DNA from 2 places in the Dictyoglomus turgidum DSM 6724 genome. Region 1 is predicted to be linked to the other one. Evidence: a T-box and tRNA genes for the amino acid it is inferred to sense, from the RefSeq annotation. Region 1 holds a T-box; the other holds one or more tRNA genes.
The links. The T-box of region 1 lies ahead of thrS (threonine--tRNA ligase). A T-box ahead of a tRNA ligase gene usually reads a tRNA of that ligase, here a tRNA-Thr.
Positions count from the first base shown of each region.

Region 1 (11,842 bases):
GAGGTGAAACCTCTGGTCATATAATTCTTTTTGATTATATGTCTACAGGAGATGGTTTGTTGACCTCTTTATTTCTGCTTAAGATATTAAAGGAAAAGGGAGTAAAGCTTTCTGAGTTAGCTAAAGATATAAAGATCTTTCCTCAAGTACATGAAAAAGTCTCTGTAAAAGGACTTAATATTACAGAAGATATGGAGAAAAGATTTATAGAAATAACCGAGGAGGTGATAAATGGAAAAAATATAAGATATATAGTGAGGAAATCGGGTACTGAGCCAGTTGTTAGGATAACTTTAGAAGGAGATGTCCCTAAGGAATACCTAAATGAGTTAGTTTTAGAAATTAAAAGTAGAATAATTGATCTTCTTTCAAATTTTTAAGCGCCAGGACTTACTCTTTTAGGGAGTAAGTTGACGAGGTGGAGGTTTATCGAGGTTTTCGGCGGGTGCCTCCAGGTAGTTGCTACCTACCTTAAGGAGACTCACAAAACTGGTGGGTGACCACCAGGACAAAAGGTCTCCAAGTAGCATTAGGGACTATCTCCTTCTCCAAAAGAGAAAAGGAGGAGGAGAAAATGTGTGGTATTTTTGGTTATATAGGAAATAAAAACTGTATTCCTTTTATTATTTCAGGATTAGAGAAATTAGAGTATAGAGGCTATGATTCAGCAGGGATGGCTTATATAAGGAATGATAGTGTTTTGGAAATTAAGAAAGTAGTAGGGAAAGTTCAAAATTTAAAAGAGATATTGGATTTCAGTGATTTTTCAAAAGTAGGTATAGGTCATACTAGATGGGCAACCCATGGAGGAATATCTGTGGAAAATGCTCATCCACATACTGATTGTAAGGGAAACATTGTGGTGGTTCACAACGGGATTATAGAGAACTATAAGGAGTTGAAGGAGCTACTAATAAATAAGGGACATGTTTTTAAAAGCCAAACCGATACAGAAGTAATTCCTCATCTTCTAGAGGAGATGGTGGATAAAGAAGAGATAGGTTTAGAAGAAGCTGTAAAAGAGCTTTTTAAAAAATTAGAAGGGGCTTTTGCTTTATTGATCATGGATAAAAGAAATCCCAATATTTTATATGCTCTAAGAAAGCAGAGTCCTCTTATAGTTGGATTTGGAATAGGGGAAAACTTTATTGCCTCAGATATTCCTGCTTTAGGTGATTATACCGATAGATTTTACTATCTAAAAGACAATCAGATGGCGAAAATTTCTGCTAATGAGATAAAAGTATATGATATGGGAGTAGGCAAATATATAGGCGTAGAGCCCATAAGAATACCTCAGGATAGAATAAGGGCAGAAAAGAACGGATATCCTCACTTTATGTTAAAAGAGATTTTTGAGCAACCGTTAGTAGTAAGAAGAATTCTTTCTACAGTAAATAAGAATAGAGATGAGCTTCAGATAGAAGATATAAAAAGTATAGATATTTCTTGGGAAAAGATTAAAAAAGTTTTTATTGTGGCTTGTGGAACTTCTTACCATGCTGGATATTATGCTAAATTTTTGTGGGAAGAAGAGTTGCCATATTTTATAGAAGTTGAACTTGCTTCTCAGATGCATCATCGAAATTTGAGAGTTCCTGATGAGACTTTGTTTATAACTATAAGTCAATCAGGGGAAACAGCAGATGTGATCTCTACACTAAGGAAAGTAAAAGAAAAAGGCTTTAAGGTATTGTCCTTAGTTAACAACCCTCAAAGTACAGTGGCTAGAGAAAGTGATTACTTTATTAACCTGAGGGCCGGAATAGAAATTGGAGTTGCTGCTACAAAAACTTTTATGGCTGAGCTTGTTTATCTGGGACTTCTTAAAGAATATGTTAAAAACAAACTTTATAAGGTAAAAATTGATTTAGATAAGTGGAATATGCTACCTACATATTTGGAAAATTACCTTTCTAATATAAAAGATCAAGTGTTTGAGACAGCAAAGAAGTATTATCAAAAGAAGAACTTCCTGTATCTCGCAAGAGGAAGAAATTTCCCTCTTGCCCTCGAAGGAGCATTAAAATTGAAAGAAATTTCTTATATTCACGCAGAAGGTATTCCAGCGGGTGAGATGAAACATGGACCGATAGCATTATTAGATCCTGAAACACCAGTTTTTGGTATAGCGTATAAGGATGATGCTTATTCGAAAATGATAAACAATCTTGAGGAAGCAAAAGCAAGAAGAGCACCTATAATTGCTATTGGAAATGAAAAGGATAAAAAATTGGAAAACCTTGTAGATGATTTAATTCCTGTTCCCAATATTGATCCTTTTTATTACCCTTATATGGGAGTAATGGTACTTCAACTTTTTGCTTACTATGTAGCTGATCTTCTTGGAAGGGAAATAGATCAACCAAGAAATTTAGCCAAATCAGTGACAGTGGAATAGAAAATATGGAAAATATTAGTCTTGAAGTTGGACTTGATATTATAGAGATAGAAAGAATTAAAAATGCTTGCGAGAAACATAGAAATTTTAAAGAGAGAATATATTCTCACGAAGAACTAAAACAATTGGGCAATAAAAAGGATATTTATGCCTCCTTAGCTGCACGTTTTGCAGCTAAGGAGGCTTTTATTAAGGCTCTTGGTGGAAAATATGAGGGGTGGCGTTGGAAGGACATAGAGATACTTTATGGACTAAATGGAAAGCCGGAGATTAGACTTAAAAATAAAGCGTTAGAGATGGCTCTTCAGAAGGGTGTTAAAGAGATTAAGGTGAGTCTATCTCATACTCATAAATATGCTGTTGCTATTGTGATACTTGTGAGGTGAGAAGTATGAAAGATTCTCCTATAGAACTTTTAAGGGAAAAAGTAGCTGATTTAAGAAAATTAATTAGTAAAATCTTAGTTCCAACCCAATCTGAAAGTAAGAGATATGCTGAAGACTTTATTTTGAAGAGGCAAGAAATTCAGGAATTAGTAGAGGATATTAGAAGGTTAGGTATATCTATAGAAGCCGAACTTGTGGAACTTAGTGAAATTGACGGAGAAGTGAAAAAGAATTTGGACACTATCTACAAGTTGTTAAAAAATTCTGATCTGAAATCTAAAGGCAATACCTATCCTAGGGATTATTGGTGGTGGCATATATGGGATATAGTTGAGAAAAAAAGAAAAAGGAAGATTAAAAGGATAACAATTTATTCTTTACTGACAGTTTTAATCCTTATAGGGGTAGTAATTTTGTCAAATTATTTTAAGCCTTCCTCTCAAGAGATTATAGAAACTATGGATAGCAGTTATAAGTATTTATCTGAAGGCAAAGTAGATATGGCTCAGAGAGTTCTTGAAGAGAAAATAGAAAAGTATAATAATAGTCCTGATTTATGGCTTTCCTTGGGTATTGTTCTTGAGCATAAAGATGTTAAAAAAGCAAAGGAAGCTTTTGATAAGTCATTGAAGTTATATAAGACTAAAAAAGATTTTCTAATAAACAGAGCTATTCAATACAAGAAATTAGGATTTTACGAAAAAGCTGAAAGAGATTTGGAAGAAGTCTTAAGTATGGATAAAGATAATTCTCAGGCTCTTTACATTTTAGCTACCATATTTGAGGAGAAAAAACAGATTGGAGAAGCTATAAAAATTTATAAAAGAATAGAAGAACTAGGTGATAAAGCAGATCCTCAAATACTGGTTATGAGTAAAATGAGGCTTATTACCCTTTTACAAAGCTCAAATTTACCTTCTGATTCAAAATAAAAATTTGAAAAATCTTTTATTTTGTGCTATATTCATAATCAAAAGCGCCCTGCCGTGTGCGTGGTGTTTGCTGTGGTCCTGGCTCAACACCTCATTTCGGGAGGCCGATCTCCTGTTTTGGGATTGCGGCTCTTGAAGAGCTACATAACCAAGCAGGGTAGGCCTCAACTTTTGGGATGGGGCACAAGGACTCACACACCACGGCACGGCGGGGCTTTTTGATATTTCATAAAACCTTGCAAGGAGAGGTTATAACTTATGAGAAGTAGTGACATAAGGAAAAAATTTATAGATTATTTTGTAAGTAAGGACCATCTACATTTGCCCAGTGCCTCATTAGTGCCATCCGATGATCCAACTCTTCTTTTTACCACTGCTGGAATGGTACCTTTTAAACCATATTTCTTAGGTCAGGGCATACCTCCCAAAAGGAGAATTACTACTGTTCAAAAATGTTTTCGAACCACTGATATAGAAAGGGTAGGTATAACTCCAAGACATCTTACATTTTTGGAGATGCTTGGAAATTTTTCCTTTGGAGACTATTTTAAGAGGGAGGCAATCGGTTTTGCATATGAATTTTTAACTAAAGAACTTGGAATTCCTATATCCAAATTATGGATTTCAGTTTACGAAGAAGATGATGAGGCTTATGATATTTGGAATAAAGAGATAGGAATTCCTAAGGAAAGAATTGTAAGATTAGGAAAAGAAGATAATTTCTGGGGTCCCCCAGGACCCACTGGACCTTGTGGTCCTTGTTCCGAGATTTATTATGATTTTGGACCTAAAAGTAAAGATGAAGAGGATTGTAAGCCTGGAGACCCCTGTGATAGATTTATGGAAATATGGAATTTAGTATTTATGGCATATTATATGGATGAAGAAGGAAAACTTTCTCCTCTTCCTCAGAAAAATATTGATACAGGTATGGGGCTTGAGCGAATCACCACAGTGGTGGAAGGGGTAAGTAATGTTTTTGAAACGGATCTATTTGTTCCTATTATTGAGGAAATCAGGAAGATTGTAAAGGATTCGGATTCTGTTACGGAAAGATTAATTTCTGATCACATTAGAGGAATTACGTTTTTAATGGGAGACGGTGTAGTACCGACCAACGAAGGCAGAGGTTATGTTTTAAGAAGACTTATAAGGAGGTCATTAAGGAGGGCATATAAACATGGTATAGTGAAACCTTTCTTATACAAGTTAGTCCCTATTGTGGTTGATATAATGAAAGATGCTTATCCTGATTTAATAGAAAAAAAAGATTATATTCAAAAAGTACTCATAAAGGAAGAGGATCAATTTTTAAGGACCTTAGAGCAAGGTCTGTCCCTCTTAGAAGACTACTTTAGAAAAGCTCCAAGTAAAACGGTAGGTGGGGAGTTTGCTTTTAAACTTTATGATACTTATGGTTTTCCTATTGAGTTAACAAAAGAGATAGCAGAGGAAGAAGGATTCGTCGTAGATGTAGACGGTTTTAACAAATATATGGAGGAGCAAAGAGAAAAAGCAAGAGCCTCTATGGAGGCGAAGCTTGAAGAAAGTTTTATTTCTCTTTCCGATGATGAGGTCTATCTTATGAAATCTCTCCCTAAATCTGAGTTTGTTGGATATGAAGTTTTGGAAAGTGAAAGTAAGGTACTCTTCTTCATTGGAGGAAAACATGGGAAAAAGATTTCCAATGGAGAAGAAGTTTACTTTTTAATGGATAAAACCCCCTTTTATCCCGAAGGAGGAGGTCAAGTCTCTGATACAGGTAAGGTTTATAATTCGGAAGTTGAAGTAATGGTTTTGGAGGTCAAAAGATTAGGAGAAGATTTCATTATTCATAGAGGAAAGGTTTTAAAAGGAGAGTTTGAAGAAGGCCAAATAGTTAGGGCAGAAGTTGATAAGGAGAAAAGATATCACACTATGAGACATCATACCGCAACTCATCTTCTCCATGCAGCACTAAGGGAATATTTAGGTACCCATGTTATGCAGTCGGGATCCTTAGTGTCTCCCGAATTTTTAAGATTTGATTTTACCCATCATTCTCCCCTAACCTATGAAGATTTAAAGATAATAGAAAGAAAAGTAAATGAAAATATTTTAGCGAACCATAAGGTAGAGAAATTCTGGACTAATTTAGAAGAAGCAAAAAGGATGGGAGCTATTGCTCTGTTTACGGAAAAATACCAAAAAAATGTGAGAATTATTAAAATTAATAATGTAAGTATGGAACTTTGTGGTGGTACTCATGTGGATTGTACTGGAGAAATAGGAAGTTTTTACATAGTGAAAGAAGAAGGAATAGGAAGTGGGATAAGGAGAATTTTTGCTGTCTGTGGGTTAAAGGCTTGGGAGTTTCAAAAGAGAAGAGAAGAAATTCTAAATAAAATCTCTTTCGTACTTAAGTCTTCTCCCGATGAGATTTATGTGAAACTGGAAAAGTTAATTGATGAAATGAAAGAAAAAGAAAAGAAGATAAAAGATCTTGAAGAAAGAATAATTGAGAAAGAGTTGGAAGTTTTGGCTAATAAGATTGAAAATTGGGGTGAGTTTTCCTTTATTTGTACTTATGTAGATATGGAGAATGAAGCCATAAAAAAGCTTGGCGATCACTTAAAGAGTAAAAATGATAATCTAATTATGGTTTTCTTTAAGCCCTCAGATAATAAGCTTTTAGGAACAATTATGGTGAGCAAAAAAGTAAATTTGAAGGGAATAACTGCTAAAAAGATTGTGGAAATAATTGGAGAAAGATTTAATGGTAAAGGAGGAGGAAAGGATACCTTAGCCCAGATTAGTTTACCTAAGACTGATATAGAGGACATAAAGAGAGCCTTAAAAGAGACACTTTTGAAATGAGAGTCCTTGCTATTGATTGGGGAGAAAAATATATAGGGCTTGCTATATCGGATCCTTTAAGGATAATTGCTCAGGGATTAGATGTTTGGGAAATTAAAGATGAAGAAGATTTTGTAAATAGATTAAAAAAGTTGATAAAGGAATACAATGTTAGTGAAATAGTCTTAGGATATCCTATAAGTCTGAGAGGACATGAAAATGAGAAGACAAAAAAAATAGAGTATGTTGCAGAGAGAATAAAAACTGTCGTAAATCTGCCTATAAAATTTGTGGATGAAAGATTTACTACTATGGAGGCTGAAAGAGTTCTTTTAGAGGGTGACATAAAAAGAAGAGATCGAAAACTTTTGAAAAATAAACAGGCAGCAGTAATAATTTTACAGAAGTATCTTGATTCTTTATCTCTTGACACAAAAATATAAATAAGATTATAATTCTCTAAGGCATGGGCGCGTAGCTCAGTGGGAGAGCACTATCTTGACGCGGTAGGGGTCGGTGGTTCAATCCCACCCGCGCCCACCATAAATTAAGGGCAAAGAAGAGGAGAGTAGCCTTTTTCTTGACTTCCAGAGAGGAAAGCCTAAGGCTGAGAGGCTTTCTAAGTCGAGAAAAGGTGAACACCACCTTGGAGCTCCATGCTGAAATTCCTAAGTGGAAGAGTAAGCATTGGCGGTTGATCCCGTTATAGATCAAGAGAAAGTCCCTTTGGGGACTTATTAAGGTGGAACCGCGGGAACTCCCGTCCTTTACTGGGCGGGAGTTTTTTTATTTTTTTAAAAATATCAGCTAAGGGAGGAGATAAAAAATGGGTTGGAAGATGCAATATAAAGATAAAGTATGGGAAAAAGAAGGAAACCTTTTGGAAGTGATCAAAAAGGAGGGACTTGAAGGTAGAGTTTTTGGGGCTAAAATTAATGGGGTTTTTTCGGATTTAAATGTCTATCCTCCAGATGGGAGTTTAGTAGAACTCCTTGATTGGGAGAATGAAGAAGGAAGAAACATATATAGGCATACATCTGCCCACATTCTTGCGCATGCTGTAAAAGAGTTATTTCCTGAGGTAAAACTTGGAATTGGTCCTGCAATTGAGGATGGGTTTTACTATGATTTTTACAGAAAGGAACCTTTTTCTCAAGAAGATCTTGAAAAGATTGAAAATAAAATGAAGGAGATAATAAATCGCAATTTACCTATTGAAAGAATTGAAGTTACCAGGGAAGAGGCTATAAAGATTCTAAGGGATTTGAAAGAGGATTTTAAATTAGAACTTCTTGAAGAGATACCAGAGGGAGAAAAAATATCCTTTTATAAACAAGGTAGTTTTATGGATCTTTGTAGAGGACCTCATTTACCATCCACAAGTTGGGTAAAAGCTTTTAAACTGTTAAGTGTTTCTGGTGCTTATTGGAGAGGTGATGAGAAAAATCCTATGTTTCAAAGAATATATGGAACCTCTTTTCCCTCAGAAGAGGAGTTAAAAAAATATTTAGAGGAAAGAGAGGAGGCTCAAAGAAGAGATCACAGAAAATTAGGGAGGGAACTTGAGATATTTAACACTTTTGAAGAGGCAGGTCCAGGATTGATATTTTATCCTCCTAAAGGGGCTATGTTAAGACTTATAATTGAGGAGTTTGAAAGAAAAGAGCATTTAAAAAGAGGCTATTTTCCAGTAATAACTCCTCATTTAATGCAGGCAGAGTTATGGAAAAGATCTGGACATTGGGATAATTACCGAGAGAACATGTTTTTCTTACAGGTGGAGGATAAGGATTATGCGGTAAAACCTATGAATTGTCCTGGGCATATTTTGATTTACAATTCCAAGGTGAGAAGCTATAGAGATTTACCATTAAGATTTTTTGAGATGGGTACGGTTTATAGGTATGAAAGATCAGGAGTACTTTATGGTCTTGAAAGAGCTAGAGGTTTTACTCAAGATGATGCTCATATATTTTGTACTCAAGAGCAGTTAGAAGATGAAATAAAGGGGGTTTTAGATTTTGTATTCTATATGTTAGATAGTTTTGGTTTAAAAGAGTATGTGGTAACCCTCTCTACGAAACCTGAAAAGTATATAGGCTCAGATGAGATTTGGGAAAAAGCGACTCAAGCTTTAAAGAATGCTTTAGAAAGTACTGGTATTGAATATAGAATTGCCGAAGGAGAAGGTGCTTTTTATGGTCCAAAGATTGATGTAGGATTAAAAGGACTTCTTGGGAAGATGTGGCAAGGACCTACTATACAGGTAGATTTTAATTTACCTGAGAGGTTTGATCTCACATATGATGCCCCTGATGGAACAAAAAGAAGGCCTGTTATGATTCATAGAGCTATACTTGGGTCTTATGAAAGATTTATAGGTATTCTTGTTGAGCATTATGGCGGAAGATTTCCTTTATGGCTTGCTCCAGAGCAAGTAAGGATACTTCCTATATCTGAGAGACATAATGAATATGCCGAATATGTATTACGTAATCTAAGAAATAATGATATAAGGGCAGAAATTGATAAAGATCAGGCTAAGTTGAATTACAAATTAAGAAAAGCTATAGCTGAAAAAGTACCATACATATTTATTGTGGGGGATAAAGAAAAGGAGGAAAATAAGGTAAGTGTAAGGGTGCATAATAAGGACTTGGGAATGTTTGACCTAGCTTATGTGGTAACCAAACTTCTTGAAGAGATAAGAAGCAAAAAAGTATTTAGCGGGGGTTTTGACTAATGATAAAGATATTGTTAACTTTTTGGTTTTTCCTTCTTGGAAGTGCTGTGGGAAGTTTTCTTAATGTAGTGATATATAGGCTTCCTCGAAGAGAGTCTATAGTTTTTCCTCCTTCTCATTGTCCCTTTTGTGGACATAAGTTGTCTGCAAAAGATCTTATTCCTATATTAAGCTATATTATCCTTAAAGGTAAGTGTAGGTACTGTGGAGCAAAGATTTCGTCAAGATATCCCATAGTAGAATTTCTTACTGCTATTTTTTATGCATTAGTATTCTGGCTATATGGGTTTTCTTTTTCTACTTTAAAACTTCTTATTTTGTTTTCTATGCTTCTTCCTGTTTTTTTCATTGATCTCGAACATATGTTAATACCTGATGTGATTACTATTCCTGGAACAGGAGTAGGATTAATTATTTCTTTGTTTGAAGGAAGGTTAGCTCAAGGTATTTTAGGAAGTTTAATTTTTGGTGGAATTCTCTTACTGATTTATGTGATAGCCTTGTTGATATTAAAAGAGGAAGGTATGGGACAAGGTGACATAAAACTCGGTTTTATGCTGGGAAGTTTTCTTGGAATAAAATTATCCCTTCTTTCTTTATTTCTGAGTTATTTTATAGGTGGTTTATTCTCTCTACTGATAATATTGATAAAAGGTAAAGATTTAAAAACAGCCATTCCCTTTGGTCCCTTCCTAATAATTGGAGCATTAATATCACTATTCTTTGGTAAAACATTAATTAACCTATATCTTTCTCTTTTTTAAATGTATAATGTATAATAGAGGCTTTACTCTAATTGAGTTGCTTCTGACTTTTGTAATTTTGGGTATTATTGCAACTATTACTTTGAATTTTAGCCTTGCCATAATTGATGAGAGAAAAATGCTACAAAAGTCTTATGAGATAATGCAATGTCTTGTTGAGGTCAGGGGTGGTGCTTTTACAAAAGAGGAAGATTATCCTGATTTAGTTTGTTTTTACCCATTCTCTGATTTAATTTTAGTAAAAACTTTTGATAGAGTTAAAAACATGTATAAAGTTATAAAAAAAATTGATTTATCACAGGAAAATATAGATTTAACATCGGCAGTTTTTGGTACTAACAATTATGTTTACTTTAACAAGTTAGGCATTCCTTCTTCTGGAGGAACTATTGCAATTTCATATAAAAGTGTGAGAAAATACATTATAGTAACTCCTGCAACAGGGAGGATATATGTAAGTAATGAAATGCCAAAAAGTTGGGACTGAAAGGGGATTTAGTTTATTAGAGGCTCTTGTAGTGGGTGTATTACTTTTAATAAGTATCATAGGCATACTTCAAATGTATTCTGTTACTTTTTATAATGCGCCTAAGGTAGATAATTTAATGATGGCGAATTATATATTAACAAAGGAAGTGGAAATAGTTTTAGCCCAAACATATACCACATTGGATAATTTTCTTTCATCTAATTATCCTAAAATTGTAAACTATGGAAATGTAAATTATACTATAACGTATACTTTATTAGACAATATTAACTGGGGGAAATATATTAGAATAATCAACTCTTGGAGGGAAGGAAAAGAAAATAAAAATTTGAGTATTGAGTTATTTAAGGCGAAATTATGAGAAAAGGTTATACCTTAGTTGAGCTTTTAATAAGTATTTCTATAGTGCTAATAGTAATAGCATTGGTAGTTAATTTTCTTATTACTGGTTCTTTAGGATATCAGTTTATCAATAAAAAAGTTCAATATCAGAGAAATGCAAGGCTTGTGGCTGAAAGAATGATAAGAGAAGTAAAAAAAGCTTCTCTAATTGATAGTGCTTCGGATGGAAGTAATTTGATTTTTAGTTACACCTATTATGACTTTTCAACAAACCCTATAAGTTCAACTTTGTCTACAGTTAAATATTATGTAGATTCTAATGGGATTTTAAGAAGACAGGTAAAACAGGGGAGTTTATGGGTAGGTAATAACCCTTTGACGGAAAGCGATTTTAAAATTTTGACTCCCATTTTTTATTATTATAATTCAGCAAGACGATTGGTATCTCCCCAAAATGCAGAATTAATTGAAATAGTTTTAAAATTTGATGGGGATAAGAACAATATACCAGACTATACTTTGACCTTTAATATTTTCTTACCAGTAAGGAGTGTCTATTATGTTAAATAAAGAGAAGGGACAATTAATTTTTGCTGTGCTGATTGTCCTTTTTGTGTTTTTACTTGGGATGATTATTATACAACTTATGCCCTCCGAATACGCCATAACTAAAAGAACAGTAGAGAGTAATCAAGCTTTCTATCTTGCCCAATCAGGGCTTCAGCAAGCTATATATTTTATCAATAATAATCCTGATTTAGCTTTCCTTGAGTTGTCTTTAAGAAAATCAGGTCAGAGTAATCTTTTATCTTATACTTTAACATATACTTATGGAGGTAATAAAAAGGAAAATATAAATTTAAATAGTATATCCTTAGGTGAATATTCTGTTAATGTAACCTATTCTCTTTCTAATATGTCCTCAGGAGGTATTATTGTTAGTTTTCCC
Region 1 is NC_011661.1:1,036,053-1,047,894, forward strand. It holds gene glmM (phosphoglucosamine mutase) at 1-380, shown strand, start outside; gene glmS (glutamine--fructose-6-phosphate transaminase (isomerizing)) at 575-2,401, shown strand; gene acpS (holo-ACP synthase) at 2,407-2,787, shown strand; gene DTUR_RS05210 (tetratricopeptide repeat protein) at 2,793-3,719, shown strand; RNA gene ssrS (6S RNA) at 3,763-3,938, shown strand; gene alaS (alanine--tRNA ligase) at 3,978-6,575, shown strand; gene ruvX (Holliday junction resolvase RuvX) at 6,572-6,997, shown strand; tRNA gene DTUR_RS05225 (tRNA-Val) at 7,023-7,097, shown strand; T-box leader at 7,102-7,325, shown strand; gene thrS (threonine--tRNA ligase) at 7,381-9,297, shown strand; gene DTUR_RS05235 (prepilin peptidase) at 9,297-10,061, shown strand; gene DTUR_RS05240 (type II secretion system protein) at 10,069-10,548, shown strand; gene DTUR_RS05245 (hypothetical protein) at 10,523-10,912, shown strand; gene DTUR_RS05250 (prepilin-type N-terminal cleavage/methylation domain-containing protein) at 10,909-11,463, shown strand; gene DTUR_RS05255 (hypothetical protein) at 11,453-11,842, shown strand, end outside.

Region 2 (11,842 bases), 270 kb from region 1:
TGATTTGAGTACTGTCTACATAGATTATTCTATCTCCGCCCTTCAATCCTGCTTTGTCTGCAGGACTTCCCGGTACTACCTCTGCTATCACCACACCTTTATCTACAGGGAATTTTATATAATCAAGCATATCAGAGGTAATAGCATAGCCTCTTATTCCTAACCATGGATAGGTTATCTTTCCTTCTTTTATTAGTTTATCTGCAATCTGTTTTGCTTTATTAATAGGAATTGCAAATCCAATCCCCTGAGCATCGCTTTTTATAGCTGTATTTATTCCTATAACTTCTCCTTTAATGTTTATTAATGGTCCACCACTGTTTCCAGGATTAATTGCGGCATCAGTTTGAATAAGATTTTCAAGTCTTACACCATTGGGTTCCACAATAGTTCTATTAAGAGCGCTTACAATACCAAGGGTTACCGTTCTATTTAAACCATAAGGGTTTCCAATTGCTATAGCAAATTGTCCAGGTTCTAATTTATCAGAATCCCCTAAAGGAAGGGCAGGTAAATTTTCAGCATCAATCTTTATTACCGCAAGATCTGATCTCTTGTCATATCCAACTACTCTTCCTGAGTATTTCTTCCCTTCTGATAAAGTAACATCAATTTTTCTTGCTCCTTCTACCACGTGGTAATTGGTTAGAATATATCCTTTAGGGTCAATAATGAAACCAGAACCAACTCCTGAAGATGGATATATACCAAAGAAGAAATCTTCAACTAAGGTTATGGTACTTATGTTTACTACTGCAGGCATTGATTTTTTAACTACAGCAACAATATCCTTTTCAAAAGCTCCAAGAGAACTTGGTATATACACTTCTTGGGTTGGAACCACGTTATTTATCTTCGTTTCACTTGATGCAGGGGAATTCTTATTTAATAAATAGTATCCTCCTACACTTCCAATGAAGCCGCCTATTAAGGCTCCCAGTATGAATATGATTAACAGAACCTGCCATACTCCTCTTTCTCTCCTCATGCTTCTCCCTCCTCTAAATATTTACTTATTTCTTCACTTCTTAATTTAGCTGACGTTATTGCTTCCATAATTATTCCAACTATTCCCTCTTTATGCAATGTTTCAAGTCCCATAATAGTTGTTCCTGCTGGAGAGCTTGTCATTTTTACTACTTCTTCAAAAGATAGATTTTTTTCTCTTATATATTCAATTACTCCCTCAAAGAGCTTTAATACCATCTCCTTAGAAATGTCATAAGAAAGTCCTCCTTTAACCCCCGAAAGAGTAAAACCCTGAAGAATGGTAGAAACAAAAGCAGGACCACTTCCTGTTAAGGCAGTGATAGTATCAAAATATTTCTCATCAACAATCCAAACACTTCCTATAGTAGAAAATAGATTTTTTACAAATTCCACTTCTTCCTTATCGTATTTATCAAAAGTTAAAGCAATAGCTCCTTTCTTGACGGTACAAGGTAGATTAGGCATTATTCTTATAATGCATTTAAATTTATTTAAATATCTCTTTATCAAGGATATTTTTACTCCTGCAGCAATAGAAATAATAGTTTTATTTTCATCTATATTGGGGCTGATTTCTTTTAAAACATCTTTAATGTTTTGTGGTTTTACAGCAATAAGGATGTATTTAGCTTTTTTAGCAATAAGCTTATTATCTGAAATAACTTCTACATTGTACTTATCTCTTAGATATTCTCTTCTTTTCTCTATAGGTTCTGAAACTATTATTTCATCATTTTTCAAGAAATTGCTATCAATTATTCCTGAAAGAATGGCTTCTCCCATCATTCCTCCACCAATTATCCCTAGCTTCATAATTTAGATCCTCCTTACTCTCTTATTTGGCCCTCACCTAAAATAACATATTTTGTTGTAGTTAGTTCTTTAAGGCCCATAGGCCCTCTCGCATGTAGTTTTTGGGTAGATATTCCTATTTCAGCTCCTAAACCAAATTCTCCCCCATCAGTAAATCTTGTAGAAGCATTTACATATACTGCTGCAGCATCTACCATTCTTAGGAATTTTAATGCTTTGTAATAGTCTTTAGTTATAATTGCTTCCGAGTGTTTGGTATTATATTTATTGATATGCTCTATTGCTTCATCAATAGATTCTACAATCTTTATTGCAATTATGTAATCTAAATACTCTGTGTACCAGTCTTCTTCTGTGGCTGGTATAGCATCTGTTAGTATCTTTAAAGTTCTTTTGCATCCTCTTATCTCTACGTTGTATTCTCTTAGATCTTTAGCTATTATCGGTAAGAATTCTTCTGCAATATTTTTGTGTATTAGAAGCTTTTCAATAGCATTACATACTGAAGGTCTCTGAACTTTTGCATTTATTATTATTTTTCGTGCCATTTCAAAATCTGCATCCTCTTCCACATAAATGTGATTGTTTCCTGCTCCTGTCTCAATTACAGGAACCTTCGAGATATTCATGACATGTTTGATAAATTTTGCACTTCCACGGGGTATTGCCACATCAATATAGTCCACCATCTGTAAAAGTTCTTCTACCACAGAATGCTCTGGAGACTCAATTATCTGTACTGTATCTGGAGGAACCTTTGTATTTGATAACGCTTCTTTCATGATCTCAGTGATGATGATATTTGAATTTAAAGCATCAGAGCTTCCTCTTAATACAATGGCATTTCCTGATTTAAGAGCAAGAATTGTAGCGTCTACAGTTACATTTGGTCTTGCCTCATAAATTATGGCAATGACCCCAATAGGAACTCTCATTTGTCCCACAAGGATTCCATTGGGCCTTTTTTGCATGGATACTATTTCTCCAACAGGGTCTGGGAGTTTTATGACATCATCTATGCTTTTTATTATATCTCTTAGTCTTTTTTCGTTAAGAAGTATTCTGTCAAGTACTGCCTTACTTAGTCCTTTTTCTTCGCCTCTTTTTAAATCCTTTTCATTTTCCTTTATGATTTTATCTATATTTTTTTCTATGTTGTTTGCTATGGCACGTAATGCTTCATTTTTTTCATTAGTATTTAGGAGAGCAAGGGTATAACTTGAAACTTTGGCTTTTTTGAGTTTTTCTATAAGATTCTCCACTGCCTTTCACCCCTATTCTTCAAAATTTTGACTTTCAAGGATTTTTTGGGCTTCTTCAAATTCTCCTTCTGGGATTATCACATATACAGGTAAGCCTCTCCCCATGTATACAGGGTCTGTATAAGGGAAGCTTGAGGAAAGTATTTGGGGATGAAAACCCTCGGACACCAAAAGGTTATATATGAGTTCTCCTATTATATAGTTAGGAGCTATCTTTAATATTCTGTATCCTTTAGGAGGGGTAAAATCTTTAAACAATTTTTTTTGCGACTGGGATAAATTTTTGTTTTTGGGAAAGCTTCTTATATATAGACTTTATTAGAGGATAACTCAAGACGGTAAAGACTAAACCTATGGAAAGTCCTAGAAGTTGGGTATCAAGTCTGTACCTTTCTCCAATTAAATATCCTATTAGAACTCCTAAAATAAAAGAAATAAGGGGAAATAAATATATTAAAAAAGTAACTTGGTAAAAATCTTTTCTCTCTACTTCTACCATAACAAAATCTCCTATTTTAGCGTTGCACTCGTCAATAACATCGAGTACTAAGTCTTCTTCATTAATCTTACATAGTCCACAACTGTGGCATGCTTCTGATGAACTAAACTTAACTTTTAGTATTATTCCATTTTTTTCAATTACTTGGCCAATTTCTTTCATGATTTATCACCTTACTTTTGGAGCCGGAGGCCGGATTCGAACCGGCGACAAGCCGATTACGAATCGGCTGCTCTGCCACTGAGCTACACCGGCCCCAAGTTTTCAAAGTAATTATAGCTTCAATTAATATCATAAGTCAAATTTTGAAATTGGATTTTCAAGATTAGCCTTAAGAGTGATTTAGAAAAATTGGGTTTATAAATAAAAAAAATGGCGGGGTCGACGGGATTCGAACCCGCGGTCTCCTGCGTGACAGGCAGGTGTGTTAAACCGGGCTACACCACGACCCCGCATTATATATTATACAACACGTTGGTGGGCGGAGCAGGCCTTGAACCTACGACCTCCTGCTTGTAAGGCAGGCGCTTCGCCCTTGTTTTTGACAAGTCAGATTTTACCATAACATCACTTCCATGTCAACTTTAAAAGTTCGCCTGACTCAGAAAAATCTTTTTAAACTTAGAAAGTAAAATCCATCTTAAACTCTTTTCCTAAAACTTTGATTACATCTCCTTCTATAACTGCTTTTTCTCCATTTATCCATATTTCACATTGTTTAAGAAATTCCGCTCTTGTTATTTTTTCTTTGAAGAAGTCAAGTAAAGCACCTATAGGGAATTCAACAATCAAAGAATCTTCATCTCCCAATTCAATGTAAAAATTGACTTTTATTGTAGGTGGATATTTTGAGATTCCATATCCAAAAACTCTCCATATGGAAGAAAAGAAAGAATTTAAACCTTCCTCAGTTATACCCTCATAATTAGAATAACCTAAATCGATTGAAATAATGATGCCCTTAGGTTCAACATATACCACAAAAATATCATAGTCACCTTTATACCTTTCTCCCGGTATAACTAATTTTCTAAATTCTCTTTCTCTTTCTCTTTCTCTAAGATCTTTTCTTATTTCTTTAGGACCCATTTGAGCATAAATAGGAATACTGAAACCCAGTATAAGCATAGCTATTAAAGAAATACACAAAAATTTCTTAGTCACTCTCTTCATTTTATTCCCTCCTTTAGTTCTGTAAATCATTTTTATTCTATTATTTCAATATATTTAGCTTCTATCTCAGGGAGAGTTCTTTTTGCTCCTAAGACCGTAATATAGGAAGTATTCCCTTTAACTACCCCATAGATTCTAATGATATCATCTTCAAGGACACGGGGATTTTTGTTCTCTCCATTTCTAGAAACAAAGATATCATCTTCATAAATAATTTGGTCAAAAACCTTTCTACCTGTTACTTTCATAAGAATGGTAGTACTTCTAAAATTCTCTACAACTTGAAATACTCGACCCTTATACACGACTCTTTCTCCTATGTAATCCTCTATGTTTCTTGCAAGTTTTTTGTAGGGAATGAATTTGCAACTTTTCTTAAATTGAGTTGGAGTTTCTTGTGTAACTTTAGGCGAAGATAATACCGCTAGTTCCTTCCCTTTTTGTTCGGTTGGATTGGTGGTAATACCAAATAATATAAAAAAGACAAACATGGCCAGACCATAAGTTAAGAGCACTCTGCCACGTGTCCTTTTATTCCCCCATCTAATAACTAATTTAGGCTGACTAATCCAACAATAAGCCCTAAAAAGGACAATAAGAAAAGCGCTAAAAATAGGTCCTCTTGTTGGATATTAATATAAAGAAATATGGCAATAAAGATTATAAGAAGGATTTTTCCTAATATTTTTAAAACTTTAAAACCATCAACACGCCTATGAGTTTTAGGAGATTCCTTTCTATACCAATCTCTATCATACATATCCATAAAAATAAACATAGTAAACTTCCTATACCATAACTTTTTCTCGGCCTCCGTCATATTTCTTTTTTAACCGCTCACCCCCACCTTTATCCTCCCCCTTATGATGGGGGAGGAAGATTAGCATAAACCATTTTTCGGTCGCCATTATCTAAATTATGGTTTAATTATACACTACTTGTTAAAAAATCAAGCAAGATTTTTAAGCATAATGGTTTGCGGATAAAAGAAGTCCAGCCAAAATCGAATTTAAGCAAGCACTGTAAGGCACGAACCTTTTATGCTGTGTTATACGCTGTGCCGTGCTTTTTAATCTCTTGATTAAACTTTTAAACTTCATGGTGCATTCTTCCTCATCAAACTGCTAAATAATATTTCAGGCCAGTTGTTATCCTCTAAAAATAGGACATGATTTTCTATGTATTTGTCTTTTTCTGGTGGACTACTTATACCATCTATTAAAGATTGATAGTTAGTCTTTGAAAGTATGAAAGATTCCAGTCTTATATTATTTTTGCCAAGTTTTCGTTCCAATTCTTTGATTTCTTTTGCAAACTGTATCTTCTCGTCATCTAATCCTTTGGTATGTTCTAATCCTTTGGGGTCAATAAAGACAATAGTCTGTTTATTGCCCGCTTTTAGCCACATAATAAAGTCAGGATAAAAACCATGCCACTGAAGTTGAAAACCTAAGCCTATTTTCGGGAAGTTGCGGAGCAAGTAAATTTCACATTCCTTAAATCGCTCCTGATGCGATCTTAAATGTTCTCGCAACCCTTTAACAAACCTTACTTCACTTTCAACAAGCCCAGGTGGAGTTATCTTCTCTATCTTCTTACTTTGAAGAAGGATTGGTACATAGAGGTGCTTGTCAAAATAAACCCGTGGCAGGGTTTCATCTTCATCCTTAAGTAATTTATTTAAATCCCTCACCAGATTTCGTATCTTCTGGATAAGTTCCTTCTCTTTTTTGTCTACTTGCACTTTGTAGATATACTGTCCATCTGAGCTTTCAAAAGCAAATAGAGGCAACTGTTCCCCCACAGTGTAATAGTGTAGATTATCTGTCTCAAATTGTCTGGCATATTTCTTATAAAACATATCTATGTATTTTTTAAGGACCAAAATTGCTATGTCTTCTATTCTCCTCACATCTTCCTGGGTCTTAACAGTTAAAATTTCTGGAAGTGCGGAGATCTTGTATCTATCTGAAATGAGTAAATTCTTAAGCATCTCTTTATCAAAAATTAGATTCCAGTATCCTCTCCCAATCTTAAAATCATAAATCTCGCGGTAAATCCTTTCCCAGTTAAGCAGTTCTATAATGTCTTCAGGTATTCTTTCTCTTTCAGGCTCCACCTTTAATTCCTCTGTCTTTATTCCTGCCTCTTTTCTTTCCTTTGCTAAATACTCAGAAACCTTTGGCAAAAGCTCTAATGTGAAATGAATCGTGCTATCAATCTCTAACGGTAAAACTTTCGCCTCTTCGAATTTCTTGCTTTCATCTTTCCAGGGAATCTGGAGGCTTGCCCACTTATCTTCATGTTGTGGCTTAACAGGTATCTCAATGGTCTCAAGCTCAATCTCTTCCTTACTTATTGCCTCTAAGAACTTGCTCAGATAATCTGCCTTAATTGCAAAAATATTAAGATTTTCCAGAAGTTTAATCTTTTCCTCGCTACTTCTTTTGAGCGTCATCCCTTTGCCCTTTAATCTTACCCCTCGACCAAAAAGCTGAATAATCTGCGGCCCCTGTCCTCTGCCTATATTTAAAAGACCCATAGAGGATACCCGCCAGGTATCCCAGCCCTCAATAAACTTTTTAGAACCAATCAGAATATTAATCTTTGAGCTCTCCCTTTTAATGTCTTCAAAGAGTGAACCTGAAATCGCATCCTCGCTAACCGATATTCCCCTTTTTTCTAACTCTTTTTTAAATCCAGAAACATCGCCAATGTTTATAACGCCGAAGTAATCATTTTCACCTACTTTTAACCCAAGTTCACCTTCGGCATTTTTTAACTCATAAATGCCAAATCCCCCTTTCCCACCAAAAACCTTCCTCTGAAGATCATCAAAATCAACCCCTTTTTTCTTGAGAATTTCAAACTTTCGGCTAAACACATCTTCATCTTTATCGTCCTTTAATCCAGTTTTACCATTTAAAATGTTATCTACCTGTTCTTTTAGCCAGTCTTCTTCCTCTATTGCCTTCTTTATAAATTCCACAATCTGGATAACATCTGACTCTTCTTCTTTACCGGTAACTGTTGTTCCCACAAATATCCATAGTGGTTTTTCAAGGTTGTGCTCTTTTGCCAAGTCTTTGTTTTCTTCATAAACCAGAAGCTGTTGGTAGAAAGATAAAAGGTTTGCAGAAAATATTGTTTCCTGGAATCTCTGCTCAGAAATCTTTGCCTGCTTCACATTCAAAACAGAAAAGTCTTTGCCATAGCCATCCAGATAAAAGTATTTGTAGGAATAATCAAAAATAATGGATTTGGCATATTCTTTAAGAATATCGGGCTGGTTTTCACTTAAAATCTGCCCAAAAGTTGCACTGTATTCAAAGGTAAAGCCATCTTTAGCAAGTTCATTCCTTAATCTTGCCCATTTTTGTTCTTCTGACCTCCTGCCTTTATGTCCTTCATCTACAAATACAAGATTTTTACCTTCAAAAGTATCAATGGGTAGGGTTACACCTCCTCCCTTTTTCTCTTCAACAAATTTTGTCATCTCAATGACAAGAATTTCTCTTTCGCTTTTCAAACCACCATTTAGACTCCCTCCATAGAGCAGGCAGGGGATTCCACTCTTCTGTAATTCCTCAAAATGCTGTTTGGATAAACCTTCATTTGGGGTAATAAAAAGAATGTTATCCGGTGAGAATAATCGGTAATGGAAGAATTGATAATAGTTAATATGAGCAATTAATGTTTTTCCTGAACCAGTTGCCATCCAGAAGGCAAGCTTTTTCAAGTCATCCTCAGAGAAGTTATCAAGGAGGGTGATTTCCTCCTTCTGTCTATATTTACCAAGAAAATCGTTAAGCTCATACAGGAATTCCTGCTTTCTGTTTTTTAAGTTGTCAAGGAAAATCTCCGTGAAAAGGACAGCTAAATATTGAAAGTATTTAAGAGTAACCTTAGGCTCTCTCTTCTCATTTATTTTCTTGACATAATTTGAGATATTTTCGTCATATCTTAAAAGATCATCATGAGGGATTTTCAAATTATCCAGGCTCCTCAGTTTATTGACAAAATAACTTCTGCCATCACTATCATAGCCCGGACTTGTATTCTCTAACTCCTTTTTTAAGTCTTTAAACTCCTCCACGCCGAAAAGCGAGAGAAAATATTTGTTTAAGACGAGATATTTTTCAAGTTTCATCTTTTAGTTTCCCAAATCTTCAATTAATTCCGGAATTTTTGATTTTATTGTCTCCCAAACAATTTCATATTTGATCCCAAAATAAAAATGAATAAGTTTGTCTCTAAAACCTACCATTATTTTCCATCGCCTGTATTATATCTTTTAGATAGATTTCTACATTTCTTTTGTTCATAAATAGATTGCCTCATTAAAAATTTTATCTCTGATTTCAGATTTTACCGTATCATAAGGGACAATATCAACCTTTTTAATGCCAAGTTTTTCTTCAAGGAAGATAGCAAGCCCTACAAACTCAAAAAGAGTAGCCCCATCATAAAATTTCACGAGTAAATCAAGGTCACTTCCCCTTTTTTGCTCTCCACGCACATAAGAACCAAATATTCCCACTATTTCTGCCTTATAATCCCTTTTTATCTTATCTTTTAAGCTTTCAATAGTTTTTATTATATTCTGCAATTTTTTGTTCATTCTTATTCCTCCATTAATCTCTTAAATTCAGGCTCAATGTATCTTATTTCCCCCATTGTTGGTGTCAAAACACTCTGCCCATTCACATATACAATGCTTGGTTGCCATTCTTTTAGTTCACTTCCAATAAACTCTTTATCCTTTTTGAAATCTTCTTCGTTCCAATCATCACAATACTTGCGCCAGACAACCGCAATGTTTTTTCCTTCTTTTTCTCCAAGGATAAAGAGGTATCTTTTGCCATCGTTTTCTCTTGCTTTTATCTTCTTTACCTTTAATCCTAAAAGGTAGTTAAATGTCTCCGGAATATCTACCACCATTTCCTGTGGCTCACCAACTTCAGAGAGATTTACCTTTAATTTGTAAGCAAAAGGGTCTTTGAGGCTTTCCATATTTAAGAGATATGGGCTTTCCCTTGTTTCGTAGTCAAGGAAGTATTTTAAAAGGTATTCGTCTTTAAAAAGTTCCAGTGCCTTTTTGTTTTCTTTAAGCTCAATGTTATCAAGAGTGTCTTCGTATTGTTCAAGGATTTGGTATTTGAAAAAGCCACCTGCTGTTTTTTCATTGTATTTTTCTTTAACATCTTTTTCTTTTGAAATTCCTGATTTATCATAAGCCAAAACTTTTTTCATTCTTGGCAAAACTACTGTCCAGAAATGCTCTCCCATCTCAATTCCAATCCATTTTCTTTTAAGTTTGTGTGCTACTGCCGTTGTTGTGCCTGAGCCGAGGAAGAAGTCCATAACTAAATCGCCTTGGTTAGAAGTAGATTCTATAACACGCTTTAAAAGGATTTCGGAGTTTTCAGTGGGGAATTTTATACCCCAGAAATTAGATTGAGCATAACTCATCTCATCAGTCCAGTTTGTAGTTAAGCTTTCTTCATCATAAAATATTTGAATTTTAAATTCTTTTTTGCCACATATTTCACATTTTGAAATTGTAGAGTAATAAGGAACCTCACACTTAACGCAAACTATTCTAACCTTTCCTTTTTTTATTGCTTCGTCTATTCGATTTTGATTATACAACCAATGTCTTCCAGCAGGAGCTTTAAACTCTATTCCAAAAACATTTACTACTGATGAAGTAGTTCGCTCACCTGGTCTGTGATCTAAATCTATCCAAAATATTTCTTTAAAAAGATTTTTGACGACTTCTAATTTTTCTTCGTCTTTTTTCAGCCTCTCTAATAATACCAGCATATTCTTGTAAAAATCAGTCTTTCTAGAAGGGATCATAAAGTATTGTTTTTCGCTTTTGGCGTAAAACAATAAGCTTTCAGTAGCAATAGAATAAGAAAGTCCTTCTGTTCTACTCTTACCTTCTGTCCTTTTAATAGTTATCTCATTCCTAAAATTCTCCTCTCCAAAAATCTCATTCATCAAAAGCCTAACATACATATTGCCGTTGTAATCGCACCTGACAAATATGCTTCCTTTATCGGAAAGTAAATCCCTGGCAAGTCGCAACCTGTTTTCAAGCATGCTTATCCAGGTAGAATCCTTATACCTCACATTGTAAAGATAATCAGCATCTTGTTCTTTGTTAAATGGTGGGTCAATATAAATTGTTTGAACTTTTTCTTTATACTTATTCAAAAGCAAATTCAGTGCCTGCCAATTTTCACTCTTGATTAGAATTCCATCCAAAACATCATCTAAATCATATTTTTCAGATATCTTTTCAAGAAGTTTTAGCTTAAACTCCTCATCAAAATAATTTGTATCAAGCGGAAATTTTTTACCTTCTAAATCCTTCTCATCTTTTATATCTCCAAAACCAAGTTCTTTCCACTCTTCAAGCTGCTCCTTGTTTCTCAAAACCTTATCAATTAGTTCTTTATAAAACTCATCATCAGTCCACTCTTTAATCCTATCCATGGTAATCACATAATCTGTCTTTAAAACAAACTTCTTCTTTTCCCATAACCTTTTCTGAAAATCTTCAATCTGTGAAAGAAAATCAATGATTGCGGAACCTATTTCCCTTACCACCTTTGCCCTGGTGATATGTTTATCTAAAAATCTTTCTTTCTCCAGTGTTTCAATATCCAAAACCTCGGATTTTATGAAGTAATCCAGTTGCTCGGAGAGGAATTTTTTGAGGTTTTTATGGATAAAGTAATCCTTGGTGTTTTTGGCAGTAAACCTTGAGATGTGATAAAGAAGTAGTGGTTTATCATTTTTGTTTTGTATCAAGAAACCTTTAAGTGAAAGTTCTTTCAGATTATTTAAAATTTCTTCATAACTTTTTTGATTGATTTTTTCTTGTTTTGCTGTGTTGCTTCCACCTTCTACTTCGTAATGTTTTACCTCCTCATCCGTTAACTCTCTATACTGAAAACGGATAATTAAGGTCTTATCTTCTAACTCTACAGGTTTTTCATCATCAAGGATGAAGAATCTCTCCTTTGTTGCTTTATTTGAGCCCAACTCCTCTTTTGCTGAAACTATGCGGAATAAAACCTTATAAGATTTGCTT
Region 2 is NC_011661.1:1,311,040-1,322,881, reverse strand. It holds gene DTUR_RS06760 (S1C family serine protease) at 1-988, opposite strand, end outside; gene proC (pyrroline-5-carboxylate reductase) at 985-1,803, opposite strand; gene DTUR_RS06750 (glutamate-5-semialdehyde dehydrogenase) at 1,818-3,065, opposite strand; gene DTUR_RS06740 (SoxR reducing system RseC family protein) at 3,316-3,726, opposite strand; tRNA gene DTUR_RS06735 (tRNA-Thr) at 3,745-3,819, opposite strand; tRNA gene DTUR_RS06730 (tRNA-Asp) at 3,938-4,016, opposite strand; gene DTUR_RS06725 (hypothetical protein) at 4,186-4,737, opposite strand; gene DTUR_RS06720 (hypothetical protein) at 4,770-5,042, opposite strand; gene DTUR_RS06715 (hypothetical protein) at 5,288-5,515, opposite strand; gene DTUR_RS06710 (DEAD/DEAH box helicase family protein) at 5,834-8,887, opposite strand; gene DTUR_RS06705 (HepT-like ribonuclease domain-containing protein) at 8,891-9,004, opposite strand; gene DTUR_RS06700 (nucleotidyltransferase family protein) at 9,059-9,358, opposite strand; gene DTUR_RS06695 (site-specific DNA-methyltransferase) at 9,361-11,842, opposite strand, start outside.
Region 2: it has a tRNA-Thr gene. The T-box ahead of thrS (threonine--tRNA ligase) is inferred to sense a tRNA for this amino acid. The anticodon was not compared.